DNA from 2 places in the Brevibacillus sp. FW301-21C12A genome. Region 1 is predicted to be linked to the other one. Evidence: riboswitches for the same ligand, from Rfam matches in the RefSeq annotation. Region 1 holds a riboswitch; the other holds the start of a gene.
What was found. A riboswitch is a leader RNA that binds a small molecule or an ion and turns the genes downstream of it on or off. The one in region 1 is predicted to bind FMN.
Positions count from the first base shown of each region.

Region 1 (7,432 bases):
TTTTGTGGAGTATGGACGGGTTAACCGGGCGGGGGTAAAAGCGCTGGTGCTGGCAACCGATGGACTTTTCATGCCGGCTGCTTTTGGCGGTGACGAGCCAGGCTGGGAGGAAACGGCGCTGCCGATCTTCCGCAAAGGACTGCAGCGCTATGCAGATGAACTGATTGCGCTGGAAAACAGCGACCCGGAATGCATTCGCTACCCCCGCTTCAAAAAGTCGGACGACAAGACAGGGATTGTCCTGTTTTTGCGCTGATAGTTTGCTACAGTTTGCCTTTTGCACATTTTCACATGCTCGTATACACTAACAGTTGTTATTTGAAGCAAGCCAAAAAGGACGGTTTTCCATGATCCAAGTGAAGCATTTGCAAAAGGCGTTCCGCATCCACCAGGCCAGATCCGGCCTCGGGGGTGCTTTTCGTGACTTGTTCAGCCGCGAGTACAAGACAGTCAAAGCGGTGAATGACCTTTCTTTTACCGTGGAAGAGGGCGAGATGTTCGCCCTGATCGGGGAAAACGGCGCCGGGAAATCGACGACCATCAAGATGCTGACGGGCATTTTGACCCCGAGCGACGGCGAGATCGTCATCAACGGCTACGTCCCGTTCAAACAGCGCGAGGAATACGTGCGCTCCATCGGCGTCGTCTTCGGGCAGCGCTCACAGCTTTGGTGGGATTTGTCCCCGTTGGAGTCGTTTCGCCTGCTAAAAAGCGTCTACAAGGTCGACGAGACAGAGGGCGAAAAGTGGCTCGCGCGCTTGATCGAGGAGCTGGAAATCAGCCCGTTCGTCAGCCAGCCGGTGCGCAAGCTGAGCCTCGGCCAGCGGATGCGCTGCGAGGTAGCGGCTTCCTTGATCCACAAGCCGCGGCTGTTGTTCCTCGACGAGCCGACAGTCGGGCTGGACGTGCTGGTGAAGCAAAAAATCCGCGAGTTTTTGCGCAATCTGAACGAGACGGAAAACATGACCATCCTGCTGACCACGCACGACGTTTCCGACATCGAGGCGCTCTGTAAACGGGTGCTGGTCATGGACAAAGGCAAGCTGATCTTCGACGGCCTGCTCAGCGACCTGAAGGAAAAGTGGGGCAATGGCACAGAGATTTCCTTCCAGATGAAAAAGCGCACCTCCGCAGCCGAACTGCGCCAGACACTCGGCGAAATGCCGTGCGAAGTCACGCAGGAAAACGACTTCACCCTGAGCGTCAAGGTGCCGCAAAGCCAGGAAATGCTGCCGTTCGTCCTGTCCACGGTTATGTCGTCGTTCGAGGTCAGCGACGTGAAAATTATGGAGACGAGCACAGAGGACATCGTCCGCAACATTTACCAGGTAGATACAGAGGTGCGGGACCATGCATAGGCTCTACATGGAACTGATCCGCATGCGGTTTTTGACCATGCTCGCCTACCGGGTGAACTACTACAGCGGCATCATCATTTACGCGATCAACATCGGGGCCTACTACTTTTTGTGGGGCGCCATCTACGGCGACCAGCAGCAGCTTGGCGGGCTATCGGTCGAGCAGATGACCTCCTACGTGGCGATCGCCTGGATGTCGCGCGCTTTTTACTTTAACAACATTGACACGGAGATCGCCCAGGACGTTCGCGAGGGCAAGGTCGCCATCGAAATGATCCGTCCCTACAACTACTTGTCGGTGAAAACGGCGCAGGCGTTCGGGGAAGGGATTTTCCGCTTTCTGTTTTTCGCCGGGCCGGGGATTTTTCTCATCAGCCTGATTATTCCCTTTCACTTCCCGGCGACCGCGACCGGCTGGGGGCTGTACCTGCTCAGTCTGATGTTCGCTTTTCTCATTAATACGCAGATTAACCTGCTGACGGGTCTGTTCACGTTTTTCCTGTTCCGCAACGACGGGATGATGCGGGCGAAGCGGGTCGTCGTCGATCTGATGTCCGGCCTCGTGCTGCCGATCAGCTTTTTTCCGGGCTGGGCGCAGACCGTCATGGGCTTTCTGCCGTTTCAGGCCGTCAACTACTATCCGAGTCTGATTTTCACCGGAGCGATTACCCCTGGACGGGCCTGGGAATTGATCGGCTTTCAGGCGATCTGGATGGTGGTCATTCTGGTCCCCATTCTGGTTTTGTGGCGGATGGCCCGAAACCGGTTGGTCGTGCAAGGAGGGTAGACGATGCAAAACGTAAAACATATTATCGGCATTTTTGCCGACTACCTGGGCCAGTATTTCAAGACGAGGCTTGCCTACCGGGCTGACTTTTTCGGGGAGCTTGTGTCCAACCTCGTCTCCGAGCTGATTAACCTCGTGTTCATCATCGTCGTGTTCACGCACGTCCCGATGATGAAGGACTGGACGCGGGACGAAATCATTTTCATTTACGGGTTCTTTTTGGTGCCGTATGCGCTGTTCTCGATGTTTTTCGGCTTTTGGGACTTCAACGAGCGCTACATTATCCGGGGCGAAATGGATCGCATCCTGACCAGGCCGATTCACAATCTGGCGCAGGTTTGTCTGGAATCCATCGCGCCGGACCGCATTTTCGGCATCATCACGGGCCTGATTATTATGGGCTATGCGGCGATCCAGCTCGACCTGTCGTTTTACTGGTACGACCCGCTGATCTTCATCGGGCTGGTCGTGAGCGGCGCTCTCATCTACGGCGGCGTGTACACAGCGATTGCGGCGGTCAGCTTTTTCTCTGATTCGCGGACGGGAATCGCCCCGATGATCTACAACATTCAGCAGTACGGCCGCTATCCGGTGGATGTGTACAACAAAGCGATCCGCTTCGTGCTGACCTATGTACTGCCGTTTGCCTTCGTCGGCGTCTACCCGGCTGCCTACTTTTTGCGCAAAGAAGTCTGGTACACCTACGCGGCGTTTACTCCGCTCGTGGCTGTCGTTTTCTTTGGCCTCGGCCTGTTTGTGTGGAACTGGGGGGTCAGCAAATATCGGGGAGCGGGTTCGTAGCAGTCGCGGCCTGATTCGATGCTGGAGGAGCCGAATGTATATTTTTATTTGCGGCTCGTTATGATAACATTAGAGGTAACAAGCGAAAAAAAGACCGTCCGGCGGCAACCGGAGCGGTCTGTACAATGGAAGCTTCCCTCAAGGGGTTCGGCTCAAAATTTCTGGAAGAATAGACCGCTGGAATTGGGACTCAAGGGCGGTCTATTTCTTTTTGGTCAAGGTAACTACCAACCCGATCAAAGCGACCAGGAGCATATCCTATTAAATTCATCGGAAAACAATAAAAAATTGTCGATTTAGCCGTTTCCTCTATTGTCAAATCAAAAAAGCGCAGTATAATATGCAATAGACAACTACACAATTCCTTCGGGGCAGGGTGCAATTCCCGACCGGCGGTGATCGTGTCACGAGCACGTTAAGCCCGCGAGCCTCCCCAGCTTGTCAGCAAGCGACGGAGTGCAGGATCTGGTGAGATTCCAGAGCCGACAGTACAGTCTGGATGGGAGAAGGATGACGACAGTACGTTTTCTGCACGTGCTTGTTTGCCTGTGCAAACGGGAAAAGCTGCAAAAGGGGCATGCAAAATCAGCACCTTTTGTTTCGCGAACCTGTTTCCTGCACATGCTTTGTCATACGCCTGTAATCTGCCCTGAGAATCTTTCTCAGGGTATTTTTGCGTTTCCGCAGGCAAAGCGTATGAGTAGCAACACGTGTGGCACGACCACTGTTGCCATTCCTCAAAGAAGGAGAACAAAGAGGAGATGGTACACATGAAAGAAACAGCCTTGCATTCTTCGCGCAGAGCAACCCAGCGGATCGTGACGATTCCGATGCTGGCCGCCGTTGCCTTTATCCTGCAATTTTTGGAGGTTCCCGTTCCGCTGATGCCGAGCTTTCTGAAGCTTGATTTCAGCACGCTGCCAGCGTTGATCGGCGGGCTTATGTACGGTCCGGTGGCCGGAATCATCATCGAAGTTTTGAAAAATACATTGCACTTTCTGTTTAAAAATGCAGACGGACTCTTGATCGGCGAGATTGCCAATGTGATTGCCGGCGCCAGCTTCATTTTGCCGGCTATCCTGCTGCAACGCAGCGGCCAGGGCAAAAAAGGTTTTCTGACAGGGCTTGCGCTCGGGACATTGATGATGACGGTCGTCATGGCTGTCGCCAACGCATACGTCCTGCTCCCGGCTTACGCTGTGCTCTACCATATGCCGATGGCAGAACTGCTTGCGATGTTCAATGCGACGAGCGTCTGGTCCCTCGTCTTGGTCGGCATCGTGCCGTTCAACATTTTCAAAGGCGTCGTGCTCGCCTTGGTCGCCTATCCTGTTTACGCCAAGCTGGGCGCTCGCCTGGCCCTGCGTACCACAAATTGACATCGGCCTTTCGACTTGCTAAGATATGTTCTTAAACGAACCGTTTTTGTGAAAAGGCTATGAAAGGACCCGCAGCTATTTCCCTTGTTCCAGAGAGTCGGCCCTAGTCTGGAAGGCTGATACGAGGCATACCTGCACCCCATCCTGAAGCCGCCAGCGACGAGCTGGTCCGGTCGCCCCGCCGTTATCGGGTTGGAAAAGAGGACTGTGGCACAAGCCATGGTCAATCAGGGTGGTACCGCGGAAGTCAATCCTCCGTCCCTTTTGGGATGGGGGATTTTTTGCATTTCATGCGAAGAAAAAAGGAGCGTAGAAGGATGAAAGAGGACAAAGCGTTTGTAAAAGAAATTACACCGCAGTCGGAAGATTTTTCGCGCTGGTACATTGATGCGATCAAAAAGGCGGACTTGATGGACTACACCCCGGTGCGCGGCTGCATCGTCTTCAAGCCCGACGGCTTCGAGCTGTGGGAGCGGATTCAGGAGGCGATGGACAAACGGTTCAAGGAAACCGGACATCGCAATGCCTACTTCCCGATGCTGATTCCCGAGTCGTTTTTCCAAAAAGAAAAAGAGCACATCGAGGGCTTCAACCCAGAACTGCCATGGGTGACCGAAGCGGGCGGCGAACAGTTGGAGGAAAAGCTCGCCCTGCGCCCGACCTCGGAGACGATCATCGGCCACATGTACAGCCAGTGGATTCAGAGCTACCGCGACTTGCCGATCCTGATTAACCAGTGGGCCAACGTGTTCCGCTGGGAAAAGCGCACGATGCCGTTTTTGCGCACATCGGAATTTCTCTGGCAGGAAGGCCACACCGCCCATGCGACAGAAGAAGAGGCGCGCCAGGAAACGATGCAGATGCTCGAAATTTATCGCGAAGTAGTCGAGCAGGAGCTGGCGATTCCGGTATGGAAAGGGCAAAAGACGCCGAGCGAGCGCTTCGCGGGTGCGGTTGACACGTACTCGATCGAAGCGATGATGAAGGACGGAAAAGCCGTGCAGGCAGGTACCTCGCACTATTTGGGCGACAAGTTTGCGCGCGGCTTCGAGATCAAGTTTTTGGACCGCGACAATCAGTTCAAGTACGTGCATACGACCTCGTGGGGCAGCTCGACGCGGCTCATCGGCTCGATGATTATGGTGCACGGCGACGACCGCGGCCTGGCGCTGCCGCCACGGATGGCGCCTACGCAAGTCATCATGATTCCGGTAGGTCCGATGAAGCTGCGGGAAAAAGTGATGGAGGCGTTCGATCCGCTTTTCGACGAGATCAAAGCGGCAGGGGTTCGCGTGCGTGCCGACTTGCGTGAAGAGACGCCGGGCTGGAAGTTCAACGAATGGGAAATGCGCGGGGTGCCGCTGCGCCTGGAGCTTGGGCCGCGCGATGTGGAAAACGGTCAGGCGATCCTGGCCCGCCGCGATACGGGCGAAAAAGTGACCGTGCCGCTGGCGGGAATTGCCCAGACGATTGCGAAGCTGCTCGAAGACATCCAGCAAAACATGTTCCAAAAAGCGCTGGCCTTCCGGGAAGCTAATTCTCATCTCGACGTCGACACGATGGAGCAGTTGGCTGCGCACATCGCCAACTGCGAAAGCGAGAACCGCCCAAGCGGCTGGGTGCTGGCCGGCTGGTGCGGAGACGACGCTTGCGAAGCCAAGGTCAAGGAAGAAACCAAATTTACCTCCCGCAACATTCCGTTCGATCCGCCTGCCCAAAAAGCAGCCTGCATTTGCTGCGGCAAAGAGGCGAAGCATACGGTCTGGTTCGGGCGGGCGTACTAGGCGGTTCTGGTAACGCATACGCTTGAACCGAAAACAAGGGAGTGCCCCTCGCGTGAAAAAGAGGGCACTCCCTTTTTGCCTGTGCGAAAAACTTAGCGGCCGAGCACCCAGTCGGCAAAAACCTGTGCGTCGGAAAAGCGGTAGTCCGGCTCCGGATCGAAGCTTCCGGCCTTTTGCGTGACGGGCAGCCAATCGACCCCGACCGTCGTAAGCCCTGCCGCACGCCCGGCCACGATGTCGGCATCGCTGTCGCCTACAAAAATCGTCTCCCCGGCCGTTGAGCCAAGCTCTTTCAGCGCAGTAAAAATGCCTTCCGGGTGCGGCTTTGGCTGGCTCACGTCATCGCCTGTAATCACGACGGAAAAATACGTTTCCAGTCCCCACTCGCGCAAGGAAATATCTGCGCTTCTCCGTCCTTTTCCCGTGACGATTCCCATCTGGACTCCAGCCGCGTGCAACTGCTCCAGCATGCGGGCGATTTCCCCGGGGTTTTGCACCCGGGCATGCTCGCTCGTGTAGATGGCAAAAAAATGATCCAGTGCCGCGGCATGCTCGTGTGCGGGCAGCCTGTTTTGCAAAATGCCTGTCTCCGTCGGCCCGAACAGCGCGACGATTTGCTCGTCTGTGTAATGCTCCTGCAAAAAGCGCTGAAAAGTCGAGCGAAAAGCCGTGAAGATGAGCGGGAGCGTATCGGCGACGGTTCCGTCAAAATCAAACAGAATGGTGCGCATCATCCACCCTCCTTTTGGGCTGAAAAACAAAGAAAAACCATCTTTCTTGATGGTTTTCCTGGTGTGGTTCTCTGCTTTTTACAGAGGCTTGTCCTGATCGTCTGCATCCTCAAACGGTTCTTCCGAATCGTCAGTCGGGTCAGCAGGCGTCAACGGGAACAGAACGTCGAAAAACTTGAATTTGCGGCGTCCCGGCTCGTTTTTAAAGCCTTTGTACTTCTGCAAAAGATCGCTGATGTCGTCGACCAGTTGGTTGCGTTCTTCCTGGCTCAAATAAAATTCAGTCAGGTTAAAAGCAAACGTGTTCTGGTATTCCTTGCGAACATCCTGATCGCTTGCCACGAAGCGGTTGAGTGTCCTCATGAGATCCTTTTCTGTCGTGCGAAACGGAGTGAACATGACGTCACTCAATTGCTGTGCGTTTTCCTCAATCATAAGCTGAAGCTTAACCTGAATCACCTTGGCGACTGGCTCGTAATATTTCTCAACGATGGAACCTTTGACGCGGGTATCCACCTGTTCGAGCAAACCAACACGCACGAGCTCCTTCACGTGGTAGTGAAGACGTGCAGCATTTTCGCCTAGTTCCGTA
Region 1 covers NZ_JBYTBG010000044.1:9,455-16,886, reverse strand. Annotated here, with positions in the region: gene AC3WQH_RS21000 (protein phosphatase 2C domain-containing protein) at 1-256, shown strand, start outside; gene AC3WQH_RS20995 (ABC transporter ATP-binding protein) at 348-1,358, shown strand; gene AC3WQH_RS20990 (ABC transporter permease) at 1,351-2,145, shown strand; gene AC3WQH_RS20985 (ABC transporter permease) at 2,149-2,946, shown strand; FMN riboswitch at 3,305-3,461, shown strand; gene AC3WQH_RS20980 (ECF transporter S component) at 3,717-4,325, shown strand; gene proS (proline--tRNA ligase) at 4,643-6,109, shown strand; gene AC3WQH_RS20970 (HAD family hydrolase) at 6,202-6,840, opposite strand; gene AC3WQH_RS20965 (winged helix-turn-helix domain-containing protein) at 6,919-7,432, opposite strand, start outside.

Region 2 (7,432 bases), on a different contig from region 1:
AAAGCCGTTGACGTAACTATTCACCTGTTAAAAACCCATTTACACAAAAAAAATTACATTACTCTTTCTACCAGGCATTCCCTTTACTTTCCTTCATTGGTTTAGCACTTCATTCACAAAAAATATCAGCCAAATAACATGAATCAAGAATGGGATCTATGTGTGCTTTCGGGCAAACGAAAAAACGGGAGCCGCAGCCCCCGCTTCCTCACCTAGACAAGCGATTCGTATCGTTTAGGCGAACTGTTTGGACAGGTTCGCCATTTCAATCGCTGCCGTTGCCGCTTCCCAGCCTTTGTTGCCCGCTTTTGTGCCGGCGCGCTCAATCGCTTGCTCGATGTTGTCCGTCGTCAGCACGCCAAAAATGACCGGAATCCCGGTGGAAAGCGACAGCGAGGCGACGCCTTTGGCTGCTTCGTTGCAGACGTAGTCGAAGTGCGGAGTCGCTCCGCGGATGACCGCGCCCAATGTCACAACCGCGTCATAGCGCCCCGACTCGGCCATTTTTTTCGCGATCAACGGAATTTCAAAAGCGCCCGGCACCCAGGCCACGTCTACGTTGTCTTCCTCTACGCCGTGGCGCTTCAACGCATCGAGCGCACCGCCTACCAGCTTGCTGACGATCAGCTCGTTAAATCTTCCTGCTACAATCCCTACGCGCAAGCCCGTTCCTACCAAATGTCCCTCAAATGTTCTCATCTTCTCCACTCTCCTTAGCCTTTGAAATGAAGCAGGTGTCCCAGCTTCTCCTGTTTGGTCGACAAATACCGTTTGTTGTGCGGATGTGCCTGCATTTGCAGCGGCACCCGTTCCTCCACCTTCAGCCCGTAGCCGTCCAGCCCCCGGATTTTGCGCGGGTTATTGGTCAAAAGCCGCATTTTTTGCACGCCCAGGTCGCGGAGAATTTGCGCCCCGATGCCGTAATCGCGCAGATCGGCGGGGAATCCGAGCTTTTCGTTCGCCTCCACCGTATCCAGCCCTTCCTCCTGCAGCTTGTAGGCGCGCAGCTTGTTAATAAGCCCGATGCCGCGGCCTTCCTGGCGCATGTACAAAAGGATGCCGGAGCCCGCCGCCTCGATCTGCTCCAGCGCAGCATGCAGTTGCGGGCCGCAATCGCAGCGGTGGGACCCGAAAATATCTCCTGTGAGGCACTCGGAATGCACCCGGACGAGAACGGGCTTGGCCGAATCAATCTCGCCCTTGATGAGCGCCACGTGCTCTTTGCCGTCCAGCTCGTTCGTATAGGCGGCGATCCGAAAATCGCCATAGCTCGTCGGCAGGCTCACTTCGATTTCTTTTCGCACGTGCGATTCGGTGCGCATCCGGTAGGCGATCAGATCGGCAATCGTAATCAGCTTCAAGTCGAAGCGGCGAGCGATCTCCACGAGCTGCGGCAACCGCGCCATCGAGCCATCCTCGTTCATGATTTCACAAATGACACCTGCGGGCACGCTCCCCGCCAGCCGGGCGAGGTCCACCGCCGCTTCGGTATGGCCCGCCCGCCGCAAAACGCCCCCGGCTCTCGCAATCAGCGGAAAAATATGCCCCGGCCTGCGAAAGTCCTCTGCCGTCTTCCGCTCGTCCAGCATCGCCAGCACGGTCTGCGAACGCTCCTGCGCCGAGATGCCTGTATGCGTGCTCACCTCGTCAATCGACACGGTAAACGCCGTCCCTTGCTTGTCCGTGTTGTGCCTGACCATTGGGGTGAGCGCAAGCCGCGCGGCCTGTTCCTCCGTCACCGGGACGCAGACAAGACCGCGCCCGTGCGTCGCCATAAAGTTAATCATCTCCGGCGCAGCCGCTTCCGCCAGGCAGACGAAGTCCCCTTCATTTTCCCGATCCTCGTCATCCACGACGATGATGGCTTTTCCTTGGCGCAAATCTTCCAGCGCCTCTTCTATGCGATGAAACATGGGCTTGTCCCTCCTCGTTCAAACGAATCCGTTTTCCTGCAAAAAAGCCATGCTGATTTTCGCGCCTTTTGCTTCGGTCTGATTGCCGCCTGCTGGCTTGCCGCGATAGCCCAAAAGCCGCTCGACGTACTTGCCGATAATATCTGTCTCCAGGTTCACCTGATCGCCCGCGCGCCGATCGTGCAGGCTGGTCGCTGCCAGCGTATGCGGGATGATCGACACCGAAAAATGCGCATCGGCAACGTCCACGACCGTAAGACTGATGCCATCGACGCAGATCGAGCCTTGCCTGATGACGTATCGTAACAGCTCCGGCGCGGCTTCAATGCGAAACAGCACAGCGTTGGCGTGCGGCTCTCGGGACAAAATCGTGCCCGTTCCGTCGATATGCCCGGAGACGATATGCCCGCCAAAGCGGTCGCCCAGCCGCATCGCCCGCTCCAGATTGACCCGCTGGCCTGTGCGCAGGTGACGGAGGGTTGTCTTTTTCATCGTCTCCGGCATGACATCTACGCTAAAATGCCGAGCCGAAAAAGACGTGACCGTCAGGCAAATCCCGTTGACGGCGATACTGTCGCCGAGCTTGACGCCTTCCAGCACCCGCTGCGCCCGAATGACCAGCCGACTCGCCTGCCCGTTGCCTGTGCTGGATTCCAACGTTCCGACTTCCTCCACCAGTCCGGTAAACATCGGCCTTTTCCTCCTCTTTGTGCTTTCTGAACAAAAATTTGCTCCCGTCGTCTGGCGACTGCTGCTCTCTGGCGCGAATGCGCAGAAAACGGAAAACCTGCTTCCAGCTACTTTTCCCATAGCGGATAACCGCTTATGCGCACGTCCTGCTCATCCAGCAGCTCGACAGTTGCATCCGCAAGCCGGACAGTCTGATCCATCGTGGCGAAGCCCGGTCCGCCAAATGGCGTGGGCGCGCCGCTTCCGCCGATCAGCTTCAACGACACGTAGCTGACGATCTTCTGGATCGCGCGCGCCTGTAAAAACGCCCCGTTCACTGCCTGCCCGCCTTCAACCAGCAGCGAAGTAATCCCGCACTCGCCCAGCGTATCCAGTACGTTTTCCACCGAAATTTGTCCGCTTGCCACAAACAGCCTGACGCCTTTTGCCGCCAATGCCGCACGCTTTTCTGGCGGAGCCGCCTCTGTCGTGAAAATCCAGGTCGGCGCATCCGCATTTTCGATCACGCGCGCTGCAAGTGGCGTGCGAAGCTCGCTGTCCAGGACGATCCGCACAGGCTGCCGCCCATACAACTGCTCCCCTTGTCTGGCCGTCAAAAGCGGATCGTCCGCCAAAACGGTTCCTACCCCGACCAAAATCGCATCGTGCTGTCTCCGCAGTTCGTGCACCTCCGCGCGCGCCCGTTCGCCCGTGATCCAGCGGCTGTGTCCTGTGACCGAAGCGATTTTGCCGTCCAGCGTGCTCGCCGTTTTCACCGTCACAAACGGGCGCTTCGTCGTGATGTAGTGGAAAAACACCTCGTTGAGCCTTTTCGCTTCCGCTTCGCCTACCCCGACGAGCACTTCCACTCCTGCGGCGCGCAGCTTCTCCACGCCTTTTCCAGCCACGAGCGGATTCGGGTCCAGCGTCGCAATCACAGCCCGGCGAATCCCCGCCGCCACTACCGCATCGGCGCAAGGGGGCGTTTTTCCGAAGTGGCTGCACGGCTCCAGCGTCACGTACAAAGTAGCGCCAGCCGCCTTTTCCCCTGCCATGCGCAGCGCATGCACCTCCGCATGCGGCTCCCCGGCACGCAAATGCGCGCCCATGCCTGCAACTGCTCCGTTGCTCACCAGGACTGCACCGACCAGTGGATTGGGGCTGGTCTGGCCGTGGGCCGAGCGCGCCAGCTCCAGCGCCAATGCCATGAACCGCTTGTCCTGCTCCATGTAAAACCTCCTTTTTCCTGCCTGGATTCCAGCCAAAACAAAAAGCCCTCGAAACCTCAAGCGTTTCAGGGCACAGGGAAAGAAGCCTTCTCGCATTCGTTTTTTGCAAAAATAACGATGCCAAAAAGCGCAGTCAGCTCTTCTTCCATCCGGACTTTACCGTCGGCTCTGGAGTTGCACCAGATCAGTCGCAAACCGTCACGGTCCACGAGTCGCGGGCTCAGACGATGGTTCGCCATCGCCATTACCGCCGGTCAGGAATTTCACCTTGCCCTGAAGATTTTCGCTATGAAGTTGCGGAATAAAAAACGCCCGTGAGAACATGCTCAGGGCGTAGGGAAAGAAACCTCGCAAATGCCTGTTTTTGAAAAAACAGCTCTGAGGTTATGCCAATACCTTCTCCCATCCGGACTTTACCGTCGGCCTTGGATTTGCACCAAGTCAGTCGCTATCCAACTGCGATAGCGAGTCGCGGGCTCAGACGTGCGTTCGTCATTACCGCCGGTCGGGAATTTCACCCTACCCTGAAGGCTGGTATTCAGTTAGGCAAAGTATAGCACATTTTTCACGTTCGCTGTCATTTTTTTAGGCAGAAGTGTTTTTCTCCTGCCTGCAAGCTTTGTTACAACATAGTCAGCAGCTCGCGCAAATCCGCAATGTACGCTTGCGGTGCCACGTCATGGCGCTCCATGTCTTGCGCATGTCCCTGGTAGGCGATAAACGCCACCTCCCCGTCCTGCGCGGCTTTTCCGTCAATCCAGGAATCCCCGACCATCGTCCAGGCCGAAGCAGGCATATCGGGATACTGCCTGCGAATGTAATGAATCCCGGACGGGTGCGGCTTCAAGGTCGTCATCTGCTCGCGCGCCACAATCTTCTCGAAGCAGCCCGCAATACCGGTTTGGTGCAGCGCTTCCTCTGCGGCAGCGTAGGCGTTGTTGGTCAAAATGAACAAATGATGCCGCTCCATGAGCTGCGCGAGTACTTCCTGGGCATGGTTCTCGAGAACAGCCTCGTGCATTCCCGCCTTTTCGATTGCCGTGACGGCTCCCCACATCTCCTGTTCGAGCTGGCTGGTCAGCCTGCCCGACTTTCGGCCAAGCTCGATCAGTTGCGAGGCGGTATGGCTGTGCCAGTCGAAGGTCGGCTCTATCAGACCATGCTCCGTCCACAACTGAAAAATTGCCCGCTTCATTTCCGCAAAATTGATCTTCGAGTGCAGCAGCGTATTGTCCATGTCAAAAATGATGCCTGTTGCAAAGCGTCTGTTCATTTCCTTTCCAGCCCCCTCGTCTTCGGTCCGTTCCCGTCTCTTGCGCTCGCAAGCCGCTTTTTTCAGTATAGCAAACAAGCTGCTCCCCCGATTGCCGAATGCTGGAAACAGGACTTTTTCCATATGGAGAACCAAAAATGACATAGAATATTTTCTACGTATGATGAAGAGGAGCTGATGATACGTGATGAAAAAGAAAGCGTGGGCGCACGTCGCTCTGTCGCTCTTCGCAGCAGTGGCGATCAGTGCGTGCAGCCAGCCAGCTTCAGTGGATCAACCGGCACAGCAAGCGGAACAGCAAACACCGCAACAGTCAGCGCAGCAACCAGCACAGCAGACTGCGCAACAGCCGACCCAGCAAACTTCCGGCGACACTGCTGCCCAGCCTGCCTCTGAACAGAAGCGGCCGGAATATCTCCCAGCCGATTTCCCGCTCCCGGAGGTCGCCGAAATTAGCACCTCGCATTCCGAAATCAAAGACGGCAAAAAGTTTGTCCTGCTCATTTTCAGCACAAAGGAAAGCATGCCAGCCGTAACCAAGCTGTACAAAGACTACTTCAAGACGCAAAACCTCTCTGACTCCGGGCAAACCATCGACGACTAAAACATCATTATTCAGGGAGGCAACATCGAGAAAAAACAGTCCTGGTCGATGATCGGCGGCCCGCTCAGCGGCCAGGAAGGCGTCATCGAGCTGACTGTCACCTGGGCGGAGCAGTAAGCAAGGGCAGCCATCTCCATGAAAAAAGCGACAGCTCGCACGCTGCCGCTTTTTTTCGTTTCCGCCGCGCCTTCTACGGGCTGTCGTCCATACCTTCCATGGGCGCACGCGGCACATCCGGCTTGCCTTCCGGATTGTTGTACAAATACTGCGGCACGTCGCCGATGATGAGGGAGTGCGTGATCGGGATTTTCGTCGTAACCGTCTGCTCCTCGGTCGCAAACGGAATGACGATGCGCAAGTCGACCTCTACGAAAATGTAGACCTTGGCGAGCACCATGTTGATGCCCGCCTCCTTCAGCTCTGTATCCAGCTTCGTTTTCACAGAGCCGATCGGCACGAAGGTCACGGGCAAGTTCGGCCCCATTTGCGCCAGAAACGTATTCCCTGTCGCCAGGCCAAGCGGAATCGTGCGGTCCACTTTTTCCGTCTCGAACTCCTGGAGCTTGTTCTGGACGCGCGAGGTGGTTTCGCCGACAATTCTTGCGTACTCCTTGAAGTTGAACTGATACGCCTGAATTTGCCCCTCGTTGTTCTTTTCGATCTTCACGATCTGGTTGAAGTCGACGCCTTGCTGGGAAATCCGCTTGGTGACCGCATCCGTAATCGCTTCCTTCGCCAATTGCTCTGCTTTTTGAGTAGCCAGGATCAACAGTGTCGGCTCCAGCCGATGCTGCAAAAAAACGAGCGTCTGAATCGACAGCACAAAAAAAATCACCAGCGCGATCAAAAACGCTTTCGTTCGGGAAAGCGGGTTTCTCCAACGCCGACGGGGTCGAAATATAGCCACTCCCGTCACCTCCCAATTGGTACATCCTATGGTGAGTGACGGGAAAAAAGACTACCCGCGACGAGCGCCACCCGCTTGCTGTGCCTTGCGCACATAGCATCCCAGACCGAGCAGTGCCAGAGCCAAAAGCGCCTGCGCGACGGCGACCATCGCTGCCAATCCTAAGACAGCGGAAATCGCGGGCGCCGCCAAAAATCCGACAAAAAACCCGCTGCGGCTAAACAAGCCCTGTACCCCCAGCACCTTGCCGCGCACCTCGTTTTTGGCCTGCTGCAACAGCGTGCTCTCCAATACTTGAGCCGCTCCGCCAAAAAGCCCCGCGCCCGCGAGCAAAAGCAGCGCCCAAACCGCACCGTCGGCGGCAAACGCAAGCACGATGAACACAGCCAGGAGCCAATGCGCCCCCAGCATCCCAGGCCAAGGCGCAACGGGAATGCGCGCCACCAGATAAGCGCCGAGCAGGCCGCCGACACTCATGACTGACCACATCATCCCGTGCAAGGTCGCGTCCCCGTGGCTAATCTGATCTGCCAAAAACGGCAAACCGTAGTTATGCGAAGCCGTGCTGATCGACAGCGGCGCAGCCAGCAGGCTGATGGCAAGCAATACGGGCGCTCTTTGCAAGTACCTGACGGCTGCCCGCATGCCACGCTCCTTTTGCTTCCCCCCGCTGTCTCCGGCAGAGCGCTCGCCAGCCGCCCCGCTTTTCGGCCATGCCCGGCTCTCCCAGCGCATCCGGGTCAAGAGCAAAGCCGAGAGGAAGAAGCTGGCTGCATCTGCGCCAATGACGAGCGCGTAGCCAACACGGTCAGTCAAAAAGCCCCCCAGCACAAAGCC
Region 2 covers NZ_JBYTBG010000057.1:14,852-22,283, forward strand. Annotated here, with positions in the region: gene ribH (6,7-dimethyl-8-ribityllumazine synthase) at 235-699, opposite strand; gene AC3WQH_RS23145 (bifunctional 3,4-dihydroxy-2-butanone-4-phosphate synthase/GTP cyclohydrolase II) at 714-1,913, opposite strand; gene AC3WQH_RS23150 (riboflavin synthase) at 1,932-2,603, opposite strand; gene ribD (bifunctional diaminohydroxyphosphoribosylaminopyrimidine deaminase/5-amino-6-(5-phosphoribosylamino)uracil reductase RibD) at 2,711-3,811, opposite strand; FMN riboswitch at 3,945-4,096, opposite strand; FMN riboswitch at 4,202-4,347, opposite strand; gene AC3WQH_RS23160 (HAD family hydrolase) at 4,434-5,084, opposite strand; gene AC3WQH_RS23165 (hypothetical protein) at 5,272-5,688, shown strand; gene yunB (sporulation protein YunB) at 5,879-6,604, opposite strand; gene AC3WQH_RS23175 (MFS transporter) at 6,647-7,432, opposite strand, start outside.
Region 2: another riboswitch for FMN. It lies ahead of ribD (bifunctional diaminohydroxyphosphoribosylaminopyrimidine deaminase/5-amino-6-(5-phosphoribosylamino)uracil reductase RibD); the one in region 1 lies ahead of AC3WQH_RS20980 (ECF transporter S component).